DNA from 2 places in the Paenibacillus sp. FSL P4-0113 genome. Region 2 is predicted to be linked to the other one. Evidence: a T-box and tRNA genes for the amino acid it is inferred to sense, from the RefSeq annotation. Region 2 holds a T-box; the other holds one or more tRNA genes.

Region 1 (8,828 bases), 2.4 Mb from region 2:
GCGTTGAATGCGGGTTGAAGGTGTACCGTAAGGAGCGCTGGACTGCATTCAAGTGAGAATGCCGGTATGAGTAACGAAAAGATCTGTGAGAATCAGATCCGCCGAAAGCCTAAGGGTTCCTGAGGAAGGTTCGTCCGCTCAGGGTAAGTCGGGACCTAAGGCGAGGCCGATAGGCGTAGTCGAAGGACAACAGGTCGAAATTCCTGTACCACCGTAATCCGTTATGAGCGATGGGGTGACGCAGTAGGGTAGTGACGCGGACTGATGGATGTCCGTCTAAGCAGTGAGGCTGATGTGTAGGCAAATCCGCATATCGTTAAGGCTGGGCTGTGATGGGGAGCGAAAATTGTAGTAGCGAAGGTCATGATCTCAGACTGCCAAGAAAAGCCTCTAGCCAGGAGAAGGTGCCCGTACCGCAAACCGACACAGGTAGGCGAGAAGAGAATTCTAAGGCGCGCGGAAGAACTCTCGTTAAGGAACTCGGCAAAATGACCCCGTAACTTCGGGAGAAGGGGTGCCTCGGTAGGGTGAATAGCCCGAGGGGGCCGCAGTGAAAAGGCCCAAGCGACTGTTTAGCAAAAACACAGGTCTGTGCGAAGCCGCAAGGCGAAGTATACGGGCTGACGCCTGCCCGGTGCTGGAAGGTTAAGGGGAGTGGTAAGCTCGCAAGAGCGAAGCTATGAACCGAAGCCCCAGTAAACGGCGGCCGTAACTATAACGGTCCTAAGGTAGCGAAATTCCTTGTCAGGTAAATTCTGACCCGCACGAATGGCGTAACGACTTGGGCGCTGTCTCAACGAGAGATCCGGTGAAATTTTAATACCTGTGAAGATGCAGGTTACCCGCGACAAGACGGAAAGACCCCATGGAGCTTTACTGCAGCTTGATATTGAATTTGGGTACGATCTGTACAGGATAGGTGGGAGCCGTCGAACTTTGAGCGCCAGCTTGAAGGGAGGCATCCTTGGGATACCACCCTGATCGTATCTAGGTTCTAACTTGGTACCGTAAACCGGTGCGAGGACAGTGTCAGGTGGGCAGTTTGACTGGGGCGGTCGCCTCCTAAAGAGTAACGGAGGCGCCCCAAGGTTCCCTCAGAATGGTTGGAAATCATTCGAAGAGTGCAAAGGCAGAAGGGAGCTTGACTGCGAGACCTACAAGTCGAGCAGGGACGAAAGTCGGGCTTAGTGATCCGGTGGTACCGCATGGAAGGGCCATCGCTCAACGGATAAAAGCTACCCTGGGGATAACAGGCTTATCTCCCCCAAGAGTCCACATCGACGGGGAGGTTTGGCACCTCGATGTCGGCTCATCGCATCCTGGGGCTGAAGTAGGTCCCAAGGGTTGGGCTGTTCGCCCATTAAAGCGGTACGCGAGCTGGGTTCAGAACGTCGTGAGACAGTTCGGTCCCTATCTGTCGTGGGCGTAGGAAATTTGAGAGGAGCTGTCCTTAGTACGAGAGGACCGGGATGGACGTACCGCTGGTGTACCAGTTGTTCCGCCAGGAGCACCGCTGGGTAGCTATGTACGGAAGGGATAAGCGCTGAAAGCATCTAAGCGTGAAGCCCCCCTCAAGATGAGATTTCCCAATTAGTAAGACCCCTTGAAGACGACGAGGTAGATAGGTTGGGGGTGGAAGTGCAGTAATGCATGGAGCTGACCAATACTAATCGGTCGAGGGCTTATCCTAAGATAAAGCGCAATGAGTTTCGGATCCAGTTTTCAGGGTGTAACCTTGAAATTGCGCTTGATATTCCAAATCACTTTGTTGAGATACAGAATAACTTGCGGAGTTTTGCTAAGTGAGTCCATTTATATGGAGAGATACCCAAGTGGCTATAAGGGGACCCTCTGCTAAGGGGTTAGACTGCGAAAGTGGTGCGAGGGTTCGAATCCCTCTCTCTCCGCCATTTAGGACAAGCTAGCGAAATATTATGTTATGGCGGTGTAGCTCAGCTGGCTAGAGCGTACGGTTCATACCCGTGAGGTCGGGGGTTCGATCCCCTCCGCCGCTACCATACATACCCAGGAGGCTTAGCTCAGCTGGGAGAGCATCTGCCTTACAAGCAGAGGGTCGGGGGTTCGATCCCCTCAGCCTCCACCATTGTGCCGGTGTAGCTCAACTGGTAGAGCAACTGACTTGTAATCAGTAGGTTGGGGGTTCAAGTCCTCTCGCCGGCACCATTTTTGAATTTTGAAAAATCCAGGGAACTGTGGTGTAGAGGCCTAACATGCCTGCCTGTCACGCAGGAGATCGCGGGTTCGAATCCCGTCAGTTCCGCCATTTTTCAATTCAATAGTTTTACCGTACTAAAGTGGGAAGGGGTATCCCTCCGCACTTTATTTTTTTGTTAATGGATATGGCTCGGTAGCTCAGTCGGTAGAGCAGAGGACTGAAAATCCTCGTGTCGGCGGTTCGATTCCGTCCCGAGCCACCTTTATATGGAGGATTAGCGAAGTGGCCAAACGCATCAGACTGTAAATCTGCTCCCTTACGGGTTCGGTGGTTCGAATCCATCATCCTCCACCAGTTTTACGAGCCATTAGCTCAGTTGGTAGAGCACCTGACTTTTAATCAGGGTGTCGAAGGTTCGAGTCCTTCATGGCTCATCAGAAGTCATCAACTATAGGTTGATGGCTTTTTTTGTATTGTTTTAAGTTATGTTTTTATATAGCTTTTTTATTTTACGGTATCGACAGGTTATAATGAGTTCATTATGTTCGCTTAGTGCTTATTCTATATTCTAAAAAAAAGTGAAGTGGTGATCGCGTGACTCTGGATACAGAATGGATTCAGCAACAGCTTCAGAATATTATTCAAGCGCCTTTTACCATAGTGCCTTGGTGCCCGGAAATGATGGCAGAGGGAGAGACAGCCGATTCAGTTATTCCGGATAGATCGTTTGTCCGTGACAACAAGTTATATTTTCCATTTCGTGCGTCGGCAGGTGAACTGGCTGCATTTGTGGTAGAGGCCAGATATTTGACGGATCGAGAACGGAAACTGGTAGAAGCGCTATTGGGGAACATGGAGCAGGTCTGGCAGAACGGTCCACAATTGTCGGATAACCCGGTTTATAGCGAGGAAGAGCGCATGAATCGTTATGGACAATGGCTTATACAGCAGGCTGCCAATCTAAACAAGGAAGAAGAGGTTCCAGATGAATTGCAGCTTCGTGATTCGCTATCAGCGTGTATGGTTCCGATTTTACTGAATGGCGAGGGAACACAGGAGGGGGCTATTACTTATACCCAGCTCCATCGATTGTTCGCGAGCTATTTTGGAGGGGATGTGCTGCTTACTCCATTGGACAAACAGTCTTGGCTGATTATGGCTAAAAAGGAGCTTTTATTAGGAGCGGACGATGAACGGGATAAAGACACTGAGTCCAGGGATGCAGATTTTACGGAATCGTTGGAGGAGGTTCTCACGGCTTTTAGCTTGGGTCTATATGAGCTTATTGCGAATGAGTGGGTGGGTGTATTCCATTTGGCGGTTTCTAAGCCTTCAATCCCTTTGCAAAGTCTTCCCCAAGAGCTGAATTTGTTATGGGAGACCATACATTTGGGCAAGATTTTTCATGTAACAGAGCACATCCACTTTTCATGGGAGCTTCATTTGGAAAGGCTGTTAAACCGCATTTCCAAGGAACAACGCGTATTATTTTTAGAGCAGGTAATGAAGTCATCTGTCATACTAGAAGACTCAGAAACGATGGCCACATTAGACATCTTTTTTCAACTGGATTGTAATGTGAGTGAGACAGCTAAGCGTCTATATGTGCATCGAAATACGTTGATTTACCGTTTGGACAAGATCAAACAGGAGACTGGATTGGACGTGCGGACGTTTAATGATGCGGTTTTAGTCAAGCTCTATCTTCTATTGTACAAAGTGACAAAAAGGAAATAGCATTTTTGTGCAGTTTGCGAATAGCCATGCTACGGGGACTAGGATAAGATACAAGTAAGAAATGTATTCGATTTCATAACTTGATCTTAGGGAGGCAAAAGCTATGGCTGGTGTACGTTTAGAGCATATTTTCAAAAAATATCCGGGTGCAGATAAAGCTACGGTTGTTGATGTCAATTTGGACATTCAAGATAAAGAGTTTCTCGTGTTGGTTGGTCCTTCCGGTTGTGGTAAATCTACTACGCTCCGTATGATCGCTGGTCTAGAGGAAATTTCAGACGGTAAATTGTACATTGGAGATCGTGTTGTGAACGACGTGGCTCCAAAGGACCGCGATATCGCGATGGTATTCCAATCCTATGCCTTGTATCCGCATATGAATGTATATCAAAACATGGCTTTTGGTCTGAAACTCCGTAAGGTGAAGAAAGAAGAAATTGACAAACGTGTACGTGAAGCGGCTAAAATCCTTGATATTGAGCATCTGCTGGACCGCAAGCCGAAAGCGTTATCAGGTGGTCAACGCCAGCGTGTTGCCTTGGGACGTGCGATTGTGCGTGACCCGCAAGTGTTCTTGATGGATGAGCCACTGTCCAACTTGGATGCCAAGCTGCGTGGTCAGATGCGTGCGGAAATCACGAAGCTGGCTAAGCGTCTGGAAACGACTGTTATCTACGTAACCCATGACCAGGTCGAAGCCATGACGATGGGTGACCGGATTGTAGTTATGAAGGATGGTATTATCCAACAAGCTGCATCCCCAGATGAACTGTACAACCGTCCAGTGAATCTATTCGTAGCTGGTTTTATCGGCTCTCCTACGATGAACTTTATCACAGGTAAGCTGGTTGAAAAAGAAGGTGCATTGCATTTTGCTGCGCCGGGTCTGGATCTGTTTGTACCAGAAGGTAAAGGACAGATTTTAAAAGCGAAGGGCTATATCGGGAAAGAAGTGATCTTGGGTATCCGTCCTGAGGATATTCATGAAGAGCCTGTATTCTTGGAGGCTTCTCCGAATACGATCTTTACATCCACTGTGGATGTAACGGAAAACCTCGGTCATGAAATGCTGTTGTACCTGAGCGGTGCTGGAAATGATACGATTATTGCCCGTGTAGACGGACGCTCCAATACTCGTGATGGTGTCAAAGCGAAGTTGGCTGTTGATATGAACAAGGTTCATATTTTTGATAAGGAATCGGAATTGAGTGTTCTGGTTGGCGAATAAAATTTGCCTCTGGAAGAGAGTCGCAGTTTTCCCCGAGCGGAGAACTGCGACTCTTTTTATATATCGCATACGGCTACTAGCTTCGGCATTGCATTCATTGGAAAATTCCGATACGATGGGTACAATGGACAGGTCTAGATGTAGGTTCGTTGGCAGGAGTCCTAGATGGGATCAACCCAGCTGGCGGAATGGAGCTAGCCTGGAACCATATGTTAAATCAAGTGGAGTGTGCATTGGCGCAGGATAGACTGGCGTTGGGTTGTATGGTTAATAGGGTAAAGCTACATAAATCAAGTGACGTATAGAATCTGGTTTTGCAGATGAAGGGGAGAATAAAATGGCTAAACAGGTAAAGGTATCCGAGCTTGTACAGCAGTTTCAAATGGAAGTTATTTCCGGTGAAAAAGGTCTGCGAAGACTGATCACAGTGGACGATTTAAATCGCCCAGGTCTGGAGATGGCCGGGTATTTTGAATATCATACACAAGAGCGGGTACAGCTTCTGGGAAGGTCTGAGTTGGCTTTTCTGGGAATGCTTCCTCCTGAGGAACGCCGGGATCGGATGGAGCGTCTGTGTACAGAGCTGACTCCATGCATTATCGTCACACGTGGTCTAGAGGTACCGGCTGAGTTAGTGGAGGCGAGCGCAGAGCGAGATATTCCTGTACTGCGCACTAATATGGCGACGACGATTTTATCAAGCCGCATCACAGGCTTTCTCGAAAGAAAGCTGGCTCCTACAGCAACTATTCATGGTGTACTGTGTGACGTGTATGGCGTGGGAATGCTTATCACAGGAAGTAGTGGAATTGGTAAAAGTGAAACGGCACTGGAACTGGTTAAACGTGGACATCGCTTGGTAGCAGATGACGCGGTAGAAATTCGGCAAACGTCCGATTTTCAGCTGCATGGTACAGCACCTGAGCTGATCCGTCACCTGTTGGAAATTCGTGGCGTGGGCATTATTAATGTGATGACGCTGTTTGGGGCCGGTGCAGTTCGTAATAACAAACGGATTACATTGGTTGTTCGTCTGGAGGCATGGCAGCAGGACAAGCAGTATGACCGTCTTGGTCTTGATGAGGAAACGACACGCATTATTGATACAGATGTTCCACTGGTTACGATTCCAGTTCGTCCGGGCCGAAACTTGGCTGTTATTATCGAGGTGGCGGCGATGAACTATCGTTTGAAACAAATGGGTGTTAATGCAGCCCTGCAATTTACAAACAAGCTGACTGCTACAATTTCTGAAGATATGGAAGAGATGGATTAAGGTTTGTTCGTTTGCAAGGAAGAACGAGGAGTGAGAGAAACATATGTCAACGGCAACATTACTGCTGAATCCGATCGCTTTTTCAATCGGGGCAATCAAGGTCCACTGGTATGGGCTTATTTTGGGGCTGGCGGCGCTTGTGGGTTTATATCTTGCCATCCGTGAAGGAAAAAGATTCGGTATTCCGCAGGACTTTTTTATGGATATGCTGCTTCTGGGTGTTCCCTCAGCTATTATTGGAGCGCGTATTTATTATGTAGCCTTCAAATGGGAAGACTACCGAGATAATCTATGGGATGTTTTTAAAATTTGGAATGGCGGTATTGCGATATACGGTGCCTTGATCGGGGCCATTATATGTGCGGTCATTTATTTCCGGTATAAAGGGTATAACTTCTGGCGTATCGCTGATATTTGTGCACCAGGCCTACTGATCGGTCAAGCGATTGGACGCTGGGGTAATTTTGTCAATCAGGAAGCCTACGGTGGACCGACGGAAGAGACATTCTTGCGAAATCAGCTCCATCTGCCGGATTTCATTGTGAATCAGATGAACGTTAACGGGGTGTTCCATCACCCTACATTTTTATATGAATCACTGTGGAGTATTGTAGGTGTGATTTTGCTGCTCGTCATTCGTCGTATGAAATTTGTGCGTGCAGGCGAAATGTTTGCATTTTACTTCATTTGGTACTCAATTGGCCGTTTCTTCATCGAGCGTGTACGGACGGACAGTTTGGCTTTTCAGGGACCGGATTGGCTGGCTTCCTTTGTGAATGCTTTGTGGTCTCCTATGGTATGGCTAGGGTTTGAACCAGGGCATCTGGACCCGAGTTACGGTAATGTACGGATCTCGCAATTGCTGCCTATCTTTATTGTTGTAGCTGCGGTGATTTTCATTTTGGTTCGTCGCCGGAAGGGTACATCTGTTGCTCGATATAGCGATCCGATTATCTCCAGCAAAGCAGGAATTGATCAGGTACCTGACGTGATGCCAGAGCAGGTATCCCGTCCAGGACAGGACGCGGTTCCTCCAACAGCTACGGCGGATAAGCTACCTAAGGAAGACACGGACGAGGACAAGAAGGAGCATCTATGATAAATACAATTTTGTTTGATTTAGACGGCACCATCATGGATACGAATGAGCTGATCATCAGCACATTTCTACACATTTTGAATCATCCGGATGCTGATCCGCTGACGCGGGAGCATATTATTCCTCATATGGGTGGAACGCTGGACGATCAACTCCGTACTTTTTCGGGATTAACGGATGTATCTAGGTTGGTTAAGGACTACCGTGCTTATAATCAGATTCATCATGACCAAATGGTGAAGCCATTTCCATATGTCATTGAGGTCATTCAGGAGTTGCGTGCGAGAGGGATTAAGCTGGGGGTTGTGACAACCAAAATACGACCATCCACGATACGTGTACTTAATCTGTTCAATCTGACTTCCTCAATGGACTATATTGTAACGGTAGACGATGTGGAACATCCAAAGCCACACGCTGAACCAGTGCTCAAGGCCTTGACAGGTTTGAATGCTGAAGCAGAGCACACATTGATGGTCGGAGACAGTTCTTTTGATATTTTGTCAGCTCAGGCAGCAGGTGTGAAATCGGCTGGTGTAGCTTGGTCGCTCAAGGGCGAGGAAACTCTGCGCGGATATGGGCCTGACTACATGTTGCATGATATGCGGGATTTGCTGAAGCTGGAGCTTCAAGGTGTCAATGTATCGTGAGAAGGGTGAACCGCTATCCTGTAGAAGGTCCCAATGCGTTGTGGCAGATTTATCGGACGGTGAGCCGCTGGAAAGGCATTAAGAACTTTATTTTTATACAGATTGCCCGGTATTGTCCTGTGCTTTCTCTGAAAAACGTCATTTACCGCAGAGTGCTGGGGATGAAGGTGGGGCAACATGCGGCCTTCGGCCTGATGGTGATGGTGGATGTTTTTTTTCCGGAGCATATTACGATAGGGAACAATTCGGTCATTGGATATAACACAACGATACTGGCTCACGAATACCTCATACAAGAGTATCGTATCGGTAAAGTGGTGATTGGTGATCATGTGCTGATCGGCGCCAACACAACCATTTTGCCGGGTGTCACCATCGGTGACGGAGCTATCGTAGCAGCCGGAGCGGTCGTGCATAAAGACGTGCCCGCAGGTGCATTTGTAGGTGGCAATCCGTTGCGTGATTTAAGACGCTCTGGTGTGGATGAGTAGGAAATAGCACAATAAGGAAGACCCCTTATGTATTAAGGGGTCTTCCTTATTGTTGTTTTTCTGTATAATAAGTGGGGTAATGCATGTTAATTATGTTTAAAAATTGATAACAGACATATTTGCAAAGCGATATGGGAGCGTGTTGATTTGGTCAAAAAAGAACGTATACCA
Region 2 (8,828 bases):
AATGGCGCCTGTTTTATGCTGAATCAGAATAGCCGCTGCTTGTTCGTCACCCTTGGTTTTACTAGTGGCAGAGAAGTTATTCTTATTTTCTGCAATTTGACGCATAGATTTGTATACGCTCTTATCAATGGTGGTGTACACCATATAACCGCCTGTGCGAAGCTGCTGTTCAGCTTCTTTGAGCAAATCATTATCGTCCTTGGTTTTGGCATCTGCACTGGCATTAGCTGCTTGACCCGGATTGGTGACAGACATGAGTGCCTGCGCAGCTTGTCGTTCTGTTTCTATCATAAGATATGGATAGGTGTTATAAGCCTTAACAGTACGTGGTGCGAGAGATTTTTTGATATCAAAAGCCATCGCTTCATCATACTGTGCTTTATTGATTTTGTTCTCCTCCAGCATTCGACTGAGCACCAGGTGCTGGCGGTTGATGGCTCTTTTAAAGCCAGCTTCATTAAACTCACCCTTACCGTTGTAAGCAGAATAGGAAGAAGGAAGCTGTGGCAAACCTGCGAGATAGGCAGCCTGGGCTATATTAAGCTCGTTCAGATCATTCTCATTAAAGATACCTTTGGCCGCTGCTTTAATGCCAAAGACGTTGTAACCGCTTGAACCGTTACCAAAAGGTACTTTATTAAGATAGGCCGTAATAATTTGTTGCTTGCTTAGGAAGCGCTCAAGGCGCAGAGATAGCAAAATTTCTTTGACCTTGCGATCATCCGTGCGATCGAGATTTAGAAAGACACGACGCGCAAGCTGCTGGGTGAGGGTACTACCCCCGGTTTGTACGGATTCATGCAGCGCCTTTTGCTTCACAGCACGCAGTGTTCCCGATAGATCGACACCTTTATGCTCGTAAAAATGATTATCTTCAATGGCAATGACTGCGTCAATGACGAGTTGTGGAATCTCCTTAAACGTGACAGGTCTTCGATCTTCTTCTGTCCGGAGTTGTCCGATGGGAGAGCCATCATTGAAATAAGCGAAGCCTGTAATTGCATTCTTATCTACTTCCTGTAGGATCATGGATCTGGAACGCACGGGTTCGCTCTTTACAATAGAAGCAACATAGCCGGCGGCCGCTCCTCCTGCAAATAGTGCCCCCATAAAACCGATGATGACGACCCACTTTATGACACGGCCGAGCCTTCGCATGGTTGTCCGCAAGCGGGAAGGCTTTGGCTCTGATACATTGTTTTTTTCTTCAACCATTAAGTCTTCCTCCTTTATAACAGCCATTATTATAGCATAAAATTACAAAATGAACCCATATGCTAAAAAGCCTGTCTTTTGGTGTCGTTGACTACATAAAAGCAGTGTGTTATAAATAGGTCAAAGTAAATATCGTGAAAAGCAGAGAAAGACTTCAGTAGAAGGCGGATTCACGTTGTACAGAGAGCCGATGGGTGGTGTGAATCGGTAGCGTCCCTCCTTTGAATTACCGTCTGGAGCTGTCTGGATGAATGGAAAGCTTTTGCAGGTTTGCGAAGCACCATAGTAATCCAGTACCGGGTGTAGGCCCGTTATAGGAATGAAGTGAAAGAAATGTCTGTCTTTGACATACGTTTCTTTAATTAGGGTGGTAACGCGAGTAGCTCCTTCTCGTCCCTTGGGATGAAAGGGGCTTTTTGGTTTGTCTAATATGTAATATTTGGATGAAAAATAGGAGGTATACAGGATGAAGTGGGAAGAATTGAAGCCGGAGCAACAGGTAGAGGTAGAACGACAGCTAGAGGTGATACAGCGGGGTGTAGCGGAAATTGTACCGGAGGATGAGCTGAAGCGTAAGGTGATCAAATCGGTCGTTAGCGGCGAGCCGCTCAAAATTAAGCTGGGCCTTGATCCATCTGCTCCCGACATTCACATCGGACATACGGTTGTTATGCACAAACTGCGCCAGTTCCAGGAATTAGGCCATCAAGTACAACTGATTATCGGAGATTTTACAGGCAGAATTGGTGATCCGACAGGTAAATCGGAGACTCGTAAGCAACTGACTGAGGAAGATGTACAGCGCAATGCCCAAACATACAAGGAACAAATTTTTAAAATTCTCGATCCTGAAAAAACAAAGGTATTTTACAATTCCGAATGGTTAGGGCCAATGTCTTTTGCTGATGTAGTAACCCTGTCGGCCAAAGTAACGGTTGCCCGTATGTTGGAACGGGATGATTTTACAAAAAGGTACCAAAACGGATTGCCGATCAGCATCCATGAGTTCTTTTACCCGCTGATGCAGGGCATGGATTCCGTGGCTCTCCAAAGCGATATTGAATTAGGGGGAACGGATCAGAAGTTTAATCTTCTGATGGGTAGAACCCTGCAAAAAGAATACGGAGTTGAGCCACAGGCTACTATTACTTTACCATTGCTTGAAGGGCTGGATGGAGTTCAGAAGATGAGTAAAAGCTTGGGGAACTACATTGGTGTTGATGAGGAGCCGAACGAAATATACGGAAAATCCATGTCCGTTCCTGATGAGCTGATGCTGAAATATTTTGAGCTTGCAACGGATATCAACAACGAGGAGTTGGCAGAGCTGGCGAAAGGTGTTAAGGACGGCTCAGTGCATCCACGTGATGCCAAAATGAAGCTGGCTGGAACGTTAGTGCGCATGTACCATGGTGAAGAAGCAGAGGAAGCAGCGAAGCAGCATTTTGTGACCGTATTCCAGCAGCGCGCGCTGCCTGACGATATTGAAGAGTTCACCTTGACGGCTGATCAGTTAGAAGAAGGTGGCATTCGTGTGATCCAGTTGCTGACTCATCTGGGCTTTGCAGCATCTAACGGTGAAGCTAAGCGCAGTATTCAGCAGGGTTCGGTCAAAATTAACGAAGAGAAATGGACCGATGTGAACGAAGCATACACGCCGAAGGAAGGCGACATTGTGCAGGTAGGTAAACGGAAATTTGCTAAAATCAAGCTTGGATAATGAAAATATATTCAAAAGCAGCGCTGAGATTGTCTCGATCTCAGCGTTGCTTTTTTATTTCTGCCAAGTGAAAAGTCATGGTAAACTTAGCACAAATAATCAAACATCTAGGTGAAGAGTTATACATAATGAAAACGTGGGTTGCACAATTTGGGTGTAGGATCGATAATCAGAACAATTACGAGTGTGGGGAAGGATTATATGGACTATTTTAAACGAATTCAGTGTGCGATTGAGTTTATTGAATTGAATCTGCGGGAGGATCTAAAAATTGCCGAGATTGCTTCACAGGCATGCTTTTCAGCTTTTCATTTCCAGCGGGTTTTTCAGGCCATTTCGGGTTTTACGGTTCAACAGTATATAAGAAGGAGAAGATTGTCCGAGGCGGCTGAACAGCTAAAACAATCCAATCAAAAAGTGTTGGACATTGCTATTGAGTTTCAGTACAACTCGCAAGAAGCCTTTACCCGCGCTTTTGAAAAGAATTTTGGGATCACCCCTGGGAAATATCGTAACAGTGATATTGAGCTTCCTGGACAAAGCAAAATTAATTTTCTGGATTATCAAAAAAATACGAAGGGGGATTTGGATGTGAACAAGCCAGTGATATTGCAGCTCGAAACGACCAAAATTATAGGGTATGAATATAAAACAAATCTGAATAATGAGCAGCACTATAAAGAAATTCCAGGATTTTATGGGCACTTTGGAGCCAATGAATATTTTATGTGTATCCCGAACAAGATCGCACCGGGAATGTCATATGGGGTTGCCTGTCGATTTGAAGACAATGGTGCATTTTCATTTGTGGTGGGCGAGGCAGTTGAAAAAGAGTCAAATGAACTGGCAGAGGGTTTCATATATATGGAGATTCCAGCAGGGAAGTATGCTGAGTTTGACGCTTCGGGTTCAGATGGACGGGTTCAGAATATACGAGACTTTATCTATGGCACATGGCTTCCTAATTCTAATTTTGAACGGAGGGAGGGACCAGATTTTGAAATTACGGACGTGATGAATTCCTCCTATCCAGATCATTTGAGCATGAAAGTATACATCCCCATTGAATAAAACTCTCAGACTCGATCATAAGGAATATAAAAAAAGCACCCGAATTTATTCGGGTGCTTTTTGGTGCTAATGCAGGGATTAGCGGTTGTAGAATTCGACGATTTGTTTTTCATCGATATCTTGGGACAATTCGCCACGCTCAGGCAAACGAATGAATTTACCTTCCAGAGCTGCGTCATTGTACTCCAGGTAAGCTACCAAGTGGTTGCGGTTTTCCAAAGCTTCTTTGATGGAAGACAGGGAACGACTTCTTTCACGAAGACCGATCACGTCGCCAGGGCTTACTTGGTAAGAAGCGATGTCAACTTTTTTACCGTTCACAGTAACGTGACCGTGAGCTACCAATTGACGTGCGCCTGCACGGGAATTAGCAAAGCCAAGACGGAATACAAGGTTGTCCAGGCGGCTTTCCAGCAAGAACATAAAGTTTTCACCAGCGATACCGTGCATGTGTTGAGCTTTGTTGAACAGGGTACGGAATTGTTTTTCACCCAAGCCGTACATGTGACGCAACTTTTGTTTCTCTTGAAGCTGCATACCGTAGTTGCTGATTTTTCTCCGTTGGTTTGCACCATGTTGTCCCGGAGGGAAAGGGCGTTTCAATTCTTTACCTGTGCCGCTCAGGGAAATACCGAGACGACGGCTCAATTTAAATTTAGGACCAGTGTAACGTGCCATTATAGAGTTAACTCCTTCATAATTAAAATTTGAGTTGGGGCTCTCTTTGCGCTCCAATTTGTTCGGCGCTACCTATTAAGGTGAGACGCACTACTGACAGAAAAGTTCAGCCGCTGTCCTGTCAGCAACAAAAAAGATGAGGGTGACACAAACTGTTACGCCCAAAATTTAAGATCCGCACAGTAGATAGTTCTGCCGTACAGTCTTTTTCAATAATATATACTACATGTAAGAGTAGGTCAATGTCAAGAAGAGAAAAAGAATGAAAACGTCAAATTTTGTCGATAGGGCTTTAGAACTAAAAAAGTGGGACGAATTTCTGGAAAATGGATGCAAATTTCTAGAGTTGGGAGTAAAATAGATCATATTATGAGCTATAGTGGTGTATAGCCGCTGTCTTGGTACAGCTAATTTTGCTGTGAAGGAGCGCCTTAATATGTCGGAATTTTCAACAACGGATCAGCAAATGCTTGACAGTAAAACGGTCCAGGCTAGCGGTGCTCCGCTGTTTGATGATAAAGGATATACTTCTTTTGCCTGGCTCCAGAACATGGATATGACACCCTATGATTTCCCCTATATTAACCAGCTGCTTGTTCAAGGATATCGGAGTTGGTTACAACAGGGCAATGGTATATCCTGGATTAACGAAGAATATACTGCTGTTTTTAATTTTATAGGTGTTCGTGTTGCTGGTAAAAAAGAAGATGATGACGAGGATTTGGATTTGGTCGAACGTTGTTGCATATCTAGAGAGATGGAAGTGAGCCAGCGCAAACTTCGTGATGGAAGCCTTTCGTTTGTGTATATGGTTCCCATACTATGCCGTAATTACAAGAGCGAGCCCTTTGCCGCTCTTCGTTTTACACGGCCTGCTCAACATTCTGTCCCAAATCTGGACACATTGTTATCAGCTGCTTTACATTTTAAATCCTGCTTTTACACGAAGTTTGAGTACATATTTATGGAAGATGTCCTTGGGATGCGGAATCGAAGCGATCGTGAAGGTAGACGCCGTTCTATTTTATTTCAGATTGTAAAACGGATGCATGACAAAATTGACGTAGAAGGCGTGCTGGATGAGGTATTCGGGAGCATCGCCTATTTGTTTCCCCATGTAGATATCACCTTGTATATGAGTCAGGATCGACATAGTCGCAATCCGCAGGTCAAACCTTTACTGCTGCATGAACGGGACGAAGATGTATGCGTCCGTGCATTTATGAAAGGGCAAATGGCTGTGAATGAGCCTGTCGGTACACAAGATGAAATAACTGAAATCGGCATCCCATTACGTGGTAAGCAGGGCGTATACGGTGTTTTCCATATGATTCTTCCATCGGGCGCGGATAGTATGAAAAAAGTGGATGTAGAGCTGATTGCCATGATGGCGGATACGGCTGGCACCGCATTTGAAAATGCAAAGCTGCTTGAGCAATCGAATGTACTTATCCATGAATTGCGTCTCATTAATGAACTGGTTCAGCGCTTGAATCAGAGCCTGAAGTTAAATGAAATATTTGAATTTGCCGTGCAGGAGTTATTAAAAATGTTCATGGCGGACTTTTGTTGTATTGTACAGCTTGACCAGGATGGAAACTGTTTTAAGGTCATGTCGAGTAATGTGGAAAGCTTAAGACTGGAAAGTTACCCTCTTGAAGATGGATTTGCTGGACTAATACGCTTAACAGGGGAACCAGTGATTGTGTCGGACTATAGAAAGGATGGGAAGATATCCTCTCATTTTATGGATGCGACGCACTCCCAGTCTTTGATGGCTGTACCTATGAAGACCAGCGGTACTCCTAAAGGGGTTATACTATTGTCCAGCAAGCTTCCGCACTTTTTCTCTTACGATAATTACAAAATGTTGCAAATGCTAGCCCCTCATATCGGGTTGGCGGTAACCAATGCTATGCTGCACGCTGAGGTGCGGCGGTTGGCTAATATGGATATGTTAACAGGTCTGTATGTACGTCATTATGTGGACCAAATCATTCAGCAACATCAGGAAAAGGATTTCTGTGGATCTCTTATTTTGGTAGATATTGATCAATTCAAACAGGTGAATGATACGCATGGGCATCAGACGGGTGACGAAATTTTGAAAAGCGTCAGCAATATCGTTCGTTCGGCGACTCGCGATGAGGATGTATGTGCGAGATGGGGCGGCGAGGAGCTTGCCATTTATTTACCGCAGCTGGGGGTACAGCAAGCGCTCGGATATGCAGAAAAAATACGTTACCGCGTACAGCATGAAACTGAGCCTCAGGTGACTGTTTCTTGCGGGATTGCTGAATGGAACTGGCTGGACGAGCAGATCAGTATTGAATCTTTATTTTATAGGGCTGATATGGCCTTGTACGAAGCGAAAAATGAAGGACGCAATCGAATAGTTGTTGATCATGTAGCCAATGTGTAGAGAATATTCCTTAGGGAATGTTCTCTTTTTGTCTTGCATAACCCTTTGCAGACAGGTAATCCTAAACGCAGCTATATCGTGTGTATGATTGAACTATAGGGATAACGCGATGAAGTGAACCAGGTAGCATAACTGGCTTGAAGCAGGATTATTGCTCATGAGTACAGTTATGTTCAGGATAGGACGGATGATGGGATGCATTGGAAAAAGCAATGGATGATGAAGGTTTGTGGTGTGTTGCTTGTAATAGGTGTGTTAAGTGGTTGTGCACTGGATCGACAATATACGCCTGAGCAGATTTTTAAGAGAGCTGTTGCAGGAATGGCTGGCAAAGAGATGGTAACGTTTACTGGACGGACTGCAATTAGAGCAGACAGTGGTCTGCCAACGAATAAGCAGTTTGAATATCGCGGTAGGCTAAGAAATCACGATGAATTGACCATGCACTGGGGTTCTGCAGAGGCTTTCCGTAAGCAAGGTGGCTACACAGCTCTGAAACAAGGTAAGTCCGAGCATGATGTTACACAGGAACGTTTTATTCGTCAGAGTGGGAAATGGGTTTCGCTGACATCCGGTTATCCTCCTGTGGTTGGAAATGGTATGTTAAATCGCTTCAATCCGATTCAGGAGCTTGAGGAATTAAATACACTGAATAAGAGCATTCGTATGGAAACGGGAGCTGCCCGGGGAACTTGGGTGTTGAGGATTGAACCGGAATCTGCTTCGGCAAAGCGCTGGTTGAAAGATCGTTTAATAAAAGAAATGAATACGTTAAACCCTCAAATCGTGATATTAAAAACGCAGCAGACAGGAACGAATCGAGAGCTGCGAAAGAAGCTGAGCCAAATATGGGCGCAAAGTTGTGAGGATATGAATAACCAGCTGGAGCAATCCATTGTGCATACGGTGTATCATTTGACCATAGATCGCCAAACAGGTTTACCCTTAAAGCTTTCATCCGAATGCCAGATTACCCGACAGGGAGAAAATGAAGATCTGCATCAAGAGGCTTTGATAACCAGAGTTACTTTTGAGGACTACAAGTAACGTGGCGGGCGTGATACAATGGACTTTGAATTAACCATTGTTCAAAAAGAATGAAATAGAGAAGGAGAGACACTACATGAAAGATCCTAGAATACTTAAGCTGGCGGAAAATTTAGTAGGTTACTCTGTTGAAGTGCAGCCTGGAGAAAATGTATTAGTCGAAATGATTGGTACAGAGCGCGACTTACTTAACGCCATCATTCATGAAGTTGGTAAAAAAGGTGGAAATGTTTTTGTACAACTTACAGACCGTAAGGTACAGAGCGCCATGCTTCGTCACGCGACAAAGGAGATGCTGGAGACCTGGGCTGAGATTGACCTTAACCGGATGAAGCAAATGCACTGCTATATCGGAATTCGTGCAGGTGAAAATGTAAATGATTTGTCAGATGTGCCGGAAGATAAAATGAAATTGTATAATTCCATTTATCAGCATGCGGTACATAGCGAACAACGGGTGAAACACACCAAATGGGTAGTGCTGCGTTATCCGAATGACAGCATGGCTCAATTGGCGAATATCAGCACAGAAGCGTTCGAAGATTTTTATTTCGATGTGTGTAATCTGGATTATGCAAAAATGGACAAAGCTCAAGATGCATTGGCAGACCTGATGAATCGGACGGACAAGGTACGGATTAGTGGACCGGGTACGGATTTGAATTTCTCTATTAA

What was found. The T-box of region 2 lies ahead of tyrS (tyrosine--tRNA ligase). A T-box ahead of a tRNA ligase gene usually reads a tRNA of that ligase, here a tRNA-Tyr.
Region 1: it has a tRNA-Tyr gene. The T-box ahead of tyrS (tyrosine--tRNA ligase) is inferred to sense a tRNA for this amino acid. The anticodon was not compared.

What each region holds. Positions count from the first base shown of each region.
Region 1 covers NZ_JBBPAZ010000001.1:3,788,065-3,796,892, forward strand. The annotation lists rRNA gene MKX46_RS16260 (23S ribosomal RNA) at 1-1,690, shown strand, start outside; tRNA gene MKX46_RS16265 (tRNA-Ser) at 1,819-1,910, shown strand; tRNA gene MKX46_RS16270 (tRNA-Met) at 1,942-2,018, shown strand; tRNA gene MKX46_RS16275 (tRNA-Val) at 2,029-2,104, shown strand; tRNA gene MKX46_RS16280 (tRNA-Thr) at 2,109-2,184, shown strand; tRNA gene MKX46_RS16285 (tRNA-Asp) at 2,208-2,284, shown strand; tRNA gene MKX46_RS16290 (tRNA-Phe) at 2,363-2,435, shown strand; tRNA gene MKX46_RS16295 (tRNA-Tyr) at 2,445-2,530, shown strand; tRNA gene MKX46_RS16300 (tRNA-Lys) at 2,538-2,610, shown strand; gene MKX46_RS16305 (PucR family transcriptional regulator) at 2,771-3,913, shown strand; gene MKX46_RS16310 (ABC transporter ATP-binding protein) at 4,017-5,141, shown strand; gene hprK (HPr(Ser) kinase/phosphatase) at 5,479-6,417, shown strand; gene lgt (prolipoprotein diacylglyceryl transferase) at 6,461-7,516, shown strand; gene ppaX (pyrophosphatase PpaX) at 7,513-8,166, shown strand; gene MKX46_RS16330 (acyltransferase) at 8,163-8,657, shown strand; gene MKX46_RS16335 (acyltransferase) at 8,805-8,828, shown strand, end outside.
Region 2 covers NZ_JBBPAZ010000001.1:1,351,851-1,360,678, reverse strand. The annotation lists gene MKX46_RS05525 (penicillin-binding protein 1A) at 1-1,215, opposite strand, end outside; T-box leader at 1,351-1,616, shown strand; gene tyrS (tyrosine--tRNA ligase) at 1,682-2,935, shown strand; gene MKX46_RS05515 (AraC family transcriptional regulator) at 3,137-4,006, shown strand; gene rpsD (30S ribosomal protein S4) at 4,085-4,684, opposite strand; gene MKX46_RS05505 (sensor domain-containing diguanylate cyclase) at 5,121-7,106, shown strand; gene MKX46_RS05500 (hypothetical protein) at 7,302-8,153, shown strand; gene MKX46_RS05495 (aminopeptidase) at 8,230-8,828, shown strand, end outside.